DNA from 2 places in the Enterobacter wuhouensis genome. Region 1 is predicted to be linked to the other one. Evidence: predicted binding sites of a transcription regulator. Region 1 holds the regulator's gene; the other holds the start of a gene.
What was found. The regulator CRP, encoded in region 1, controls carbon source genes, mostly activating them, when cyclic AMP is high. The targets are predictions, from matches to a motif close to ATGTGANNNNNNTCACAT.
Positions count from the first base shown of each region.

Region 1 (2,963 bases):
CCGTAAAGCGCGGGATCTCGGTAAACACATCAGCTACTTTGGCCCCGATGCCAATGATTTCGGCCTGCTAGAGCAGACCTTCAGAGAATACGGTCAGACCGGCAAAGGACAATCCCGCAAATACCTGCACACCTACGACGAAGCGGTTCCCTGGAACCAGGTGCCGGGGACGTTTACCCCGTGGCAGCCGCTGCCGGAACCCACCGACGTGCTGTTTTACGAAGGGCTGCACGGCGGCGTGGTGACCAACCAGCACGACGTGGCGCGCCACGTGGATCTGCTGGTGGGCGTGGTGCCGATCGTTAACCTGGAATGGATCCAGAAGCTGACGCGCGACATCAGCGAGCGCGGCCATTCGCGCGAGGCGGTGATGGATTCGGTGGTGCGATCTATGGAAGATTACATCAACTTCCTGACGCCACAGTTCTCGCGTACCCATATCAACTTCCAGCGCGTGCCGACGGTGGACACCTCCAACCCGTTTGCGGCGAAAACCATCCCGTCTCTGGATGAGAGTTTTGTGGTGATCCACTTCCGCAATCTGGAAGGCATCGATTATCCCTGGCTGCTGGCGATGCTGCAGGGCTCGTTCATTTCCCACATGAATACGCTGGTGGTGCCGGGCGGAAAAATGGGGCTGGCGATGGAGTTAATTATGACGCCGCTGGTCCAGCGACTGATGGAAGGGAAGCAGATCGCGTGAGTTGTTTTGCCCGGTGGCGCTGCGCTTACCGGGCCTACGGTCGTGCTTTTGTAGGGCGGGTCAGCGAAGCGCCACCCGCCAAAAGATTAAGCCTCGATCACCTCATACGAATGGGTGATTTTTACCGCTTTCTCCAGCATTAACGCCACAGAGCAGTATTTTTCCGCAGAAAGGTCTACGGCGCGTGATACCGCGGCATCTTTCAGCTCTTTACCGGTCACGATAAAGTGCAGATTAATATGCGTGAACAGGCGTGGCGCCTCTTCGCGACGTTCTGACGTGAGCTTCACTTCGCAGTCGGTCACATCGTGACGGCCTTTTTGCAGAATCGACACCACGTCAATCGCGCTGCATCCACCCGCCGCCATCAGCACCATTTCCATCGGGCTTGGGGCCTTGTCGCCGGAGTTACCGTCCATCAAAATCTGGTGCCCGGAAGCGGATTCGCCCAGGAACGTTAAACCTTCAACCCATTTCACACGCGCTTGCATATTCATTAACTCCAACGTTGCATTTTTGGTGACAGATTACGCGCGCGTTACATTTCTCGCAACGGAAGGCGACCTGCATCATGCTGAAGCGAGACACCAGGAGACACGCGGCAAAAGCTATGCTAAAACACTCTGGATGCTACAGTAATACATTGACGTTACACATGTATGCAGAGGACATCAAACTTTACTGGCTGCGAAAATTACGACAGCCGACTTCCCAGGGTATGGGTAAGAATTCGATTGCAACCCCAGAGTCCGGATGCATCTTATGACTCTGGTGACAGCTTATAACAGAGGATAACAGCGCATGGTGCTTGGCAAACCGCAAACAGACCCGACTCTCGAATGGTTCTTGTCTCATTGCCACATTCATAAGTACCCATCGAAAAGCACTCTGATTCACCAGGGTGAAAAAGCCGAGACGTTGTATTACATCGTTAAAGGCTCGGTGGCAGTGCTGATCAAAGATGAAGAAGGGAAAGAGATGATCCTTTCTTATCTGAACCAGGGCGATTTCATCGGCGAACTGGGCCTGTTTGAAGAAGGCCAGGAACGTAGCGCCTGGGTTCGTGCAAAGACAGCATGTGAAGTGGCTGAAATTTCTTACAAGAAGTTCCGTCAGCTGATTCAGGTTAATCCTGACATCCTGATGCGTCTCTCTTCCCAGATGGCGCGTCGCCTGCAGGTCACCTCTGAAAAAGTCGGTAACCTGGCGTTCCTGGACGTGACCGGTCGTATCGCACAGACCCTGCTGAACCTGGCGAAACAGCCAGACGCAATGACCCACCCGGACGGCATGCAAATTAAAATTACCCGTCAGGAAATCGGTCAGATCGTCGGTTGTTCCCGTGAAACAGTAGGCCGTATTCTGAAAATGCTGGAAGATCAGAACCTGATCTCCGCGCACGGTAAAACCATCGTGGTTTACGGAACCCGTTAATTCGGTCAAACGGCGTGCCATCTCAGGGTGGCACGCCGTTTTTGTCTCTATTCCCCATGTGGCGCAGGCTGATTTATCACCCGGAAGTTAACTACGCACTGCGACAAACGTTGGTGTTGTGCCTTCCCGTGGCCGTGGGCCTGATCCTCGGACATCTTCAGCAAGGCCTGCTGTTTTCCCTCGTGCCCGCCTGCTGCAACATCGCCGGTTTGGACACGCCGCATAAACGCTTTTTCAAGCGCCTGATTATCGGCGGCTGCCTGTTTGCCGGCTGTAGCCTTGCCGTACAGCTCCTGCTCGCCCGTGATATTCCGCTCCCGCTGATCCTGACCGTGCTGGCGATGACGCTCGGCGTAACGGCGGAGATCAGTTCGCTTCACGCGCGCCTGCTGCCCGCCTCGCTGATTGCCGCCATATTCACCCTGAGCCTCGCGGGGAATATGCCGATATGGGAACCGCTGCTCATCTACGCCCTCGGCACGCTGTGGTACGGGCTGTTTAACTGGTTCTGGTTCTGGCTGTGGCGGGAGCAGCCGCTGCGTGAATCCCTGAGCCTGCTCTACGTGCAGCTGGCGGATTACTGTGAAGCCAAATATACCCTGCTGACCCAGCACACCGATCCGGAGAAATCCCTTCCGCCGCTGCTGGCGCGCCAGCAAAAGGTGGTCGACCTGATCAGCCAGTGCTATCAGCAGCTGCACATGCTCGCCGCCAATAAAAACCACGAGTACAAGCGGCTGCTGCGCACCTTCCAGGTGGGGCTGGATCTGCAGGAGCATATCTCCGTGAGCCTGCACCATCCGCAGGAGGTGCAAAAGCTGGTCGA
Region 1 covers NZ_CP142124.1:4,391,645-4,394,607, forward strand. Annotated here, with positions in the region: gene VPX56_RS21030 (phosphoribulokinase) at 1-703, shown strand, start outside; gene VPX56_RS21035 (OsmC family protein) at 790-1,194, opposite strand; gene crp (cAMP-activated global transcriptional regulator CRP) at 1,505-2,137, shown strand; gene VPX56_RS21045 (YccS/YhfK family putative transporter) at 2,194-2,963, shown strand, end outside.

Region 2 (2,963 bases), 320 kb from region 1:
GATGTGCAGCTGGCTGAACGGCTTGCCGCGCAGATCGGCCAGCTCGTTGAGGATGTCGGCATACAGCAGGGCGAGGCTGTCAAAAATGCAGCGCGCCAGCTCTGCCGGGCTGGACGGCACCGGCTGCCCGGCGGCGAAACAGGCGGCCTGGATTTCGGCGCTCATGTGCGCCGGGTTGATAAAGCGGTCGTCGTTCGGGTTGATCAGGAAGGTGCAGGCCTTCAGCTTTTCGGTTTCCGCGATAAGCGCGGTCAGGTCGGTGATGTTCTGCTCTTTCAGCACCCGCTGGAGCAGCCACAGGCCCATGATGTTTTTCAGCACGCGATAGCGCCCTTCCGCGCCACCTTCGTTAGTGATGTTCGCCGCCATCGCGGCGTCGCTGGTGTAAGGCGTTTTGCTCTCAAAGCCCATCAGCGACCAGGTGCCGGAAGAAAGGTACGCCGCGTCTTTGCCTGAGAGCGGCGAGGCGATAACCGCGCTGGCGGTGTCGTGGCTTGCGACGGCAACGACGGGGATGTCGTTCCCCTGCGGGCAAATCCACTGACCGATCACATTTCCGGGATGCGTTGGCGTGCCGAACCAGGACGGCGACGCGCCCGTCCACGCCAGCAGGTTTTCGTCCCAGCTATCGGTGTTGATGTTCACCAGCTGCGTGGTGGTGGCGTTGGTGTATTCCCAGTTCATATTGCCGGTCAGGCGATAGCTCAGGTAATCCGGGATTAGCAGCGCGTGGGCCACGTTCGCGACCAGCTCCGGCTGCTGCTCGACCAGGGCGCGCAGCTGGTACAGCGTGTTAAACGGCAGGAACTGAATGCCGCTGCGCCCGTAGATGTTCTCTTTGCCAAGCTGGGCGATGGCGTGCGCCATCAGGCCGTCGGTACGGCTGTCGCGGTAGGAGACGGGCAGGCCGACGCGCTCGCCGTTACCGTCCAGCAGCACGTAGTCCACGCCCCAGGTATCAATGCCGATGCTGTCGATGCGAATGCCGGCATCGCAGACGTTGTTTAGTCCGGTGCGGATCTCCGCTTCCAGGGCATCGATATCCCAGGTCTCAAAACCGTCCTGCTTTTGCAGGCAGTTGGCGAAACGGTGCATTTCGCGAAGCGAAAGTGTGCGCTGGCCGCAGTCCCAGGTGGCGAGCATTACGCGGCCGCTGGATGCGCCTAAATCGACTGCCACACAATGGCGAAAAGTCATGGTCGGGTCCTTTCTTAAGTCATTAGCGGTGAGTGTAAGAAAGGGAAGAAAAAGGCACCTTCTCGCCACTGACAGGGCAAATCCCGTGCTGGCAAGAAAGCAAAGATGAACGTGAGGGAGTTCACAGTTTCCAGTAATGGCGGGGTTTTCAGGCAGTGTGACGCTTACCGCATTTCCCGATCTTTCCGCCTGTTTCTTGAAAAACGGACAGCTTTTGCGAAGTTTGCTGCCGAAAATTTAAGGTGAGCGCGGCAGGCCCCCATTACTATTTTGAGAACATTTCTCATTGGTGGGGGCCGTTATGACCGTACTGCACAGCGTGGATTTTTTTCCTTCGGGAGGGTCGCCCGTCGCGATTGAGCCGCGGCTCCCTCAGGCCGCGTTCCCGGAACATCATCATGATTTTCATGAGATTGTGATTGTTGAGCACGGCACGGGCATTCACGTCTTTAACGGCCAGCCGTATACCATCAGCGGCGGCACGGTGTGCTTCGTGCGCGACCACGACAGGCATTTGTATGAACATACCGACAACCTGTGCCTGACCAACGTGCTCTATCGTTCCCCGGACGCGTTCCAGTTCCTTTCCGGGCTAAACCAGCTGCTGCCGCAGGAGAAGGACGGGCACTACCCGTCGCACTGGCGGGTGAATCAGTCCACGTTGCAGCAGGTGCGACAGCTGGTGAGCCAGATGGAGCAGAGCGAGGACGGGCAGGAGACGCACGCCATCGCTACCCGCGAGCTGCTGTTCATGCAGCTGCTGGTGCTGCTGCGCCGCAGCAGCCTGGTGGAAGGGCTGGAAAATAACGACGCGCGGCTGAACCAGCTGATGGCCTGGCTGGAAGATCATTTTGCCGAGGACGTCTGCTGGGAGACGCTGGCGGAGGATTTTTCGCTGTCGCTGCGCACCCTGCATCGCCAGCTCAAGCAGCACACCGGGCTGACGCCCCAGCGCTACCTTAACCGTCTGCGGTTGATCAAAGCGCGTCATCTTTTACGCCATACGGACGAAAGCGTTACGGATATAGCCTATCGCTGCGGGTTCGGCGACAGTAACCACTTTTCGACGCTTTTTCGCCGCGAGTTTAGCTGGTCGCCGCGCGATATACGCCAGGGCAAGGATGCGTCACTTCAGTAACGCGAGGGCAGTCACCGTTTTTTAACCGCAAAAAGGCTAATAATGTCCGGTTATTCGCCGTAGAGGTCGTGGTGTGGCTGCTCAGTTAATTCTTCGCAAAGATGATTTTTTTGCCTCCGCCGGTCAGGCCGTTGCGGTGGCCGATCGCTACCCGCAAAACGTCTTTGCCGAGCACACCCACGAATTTTGCGAGCTGGTGCTGGTGTGGCGCGGCAACGGCCTGCACGTCCTCAACGACCGGCCCTACCGCATTACGCGTGGGGATCTGTTCTACATTCGCGCAGAAGATAAACACTCCTACGCCTCGGTTAACGACCTGGTGCTGCAGAACGTCATTTACTGCCCGGACAGGCTCAGGCTTAACGTCGACTGGGCGGCCAACATCCCGGGTTTTCTTGATGCACGAGGAGAACCGCACTGGCGATTAAGCAGCAGCGGTATGACGCAGGTGCGGCAGGTTATCTCCCAGCTGGAGCAGGAGAGCCAGAAGAGCGACCCGGTCGCTAACCAGATGGCGGAACTGCTTTTTGCCCAGCTGGTGATGACGCTGAAGCGCCATCGTTATGCCACCGATAACCCCTCCGCCACCACGCAAGAGGCGCTGCTGGATAAGCTCATCACCACGCTT
Region 2 covers NZ_CP142124.1:4,713,810-4,716,772, reverse strand. Annotated here, with positions in the region: gene rhaB (rhamnulokinase) at 1-1,197, opposite strand, end outside; gene rhaS (HTH-type transcriptional activator RhaS) at 1,499-2,335, shown strand; gene rhaR (HTH-type transcriptional activator RhaR) at 2,409-2,963, shown strand, end outside.
Region 2: rhaS (HTH-type transcriptional activator RhaS) is a predicted target of CRP. The motif match lies at 1,353-1,370, and genes of this name have one in related genera.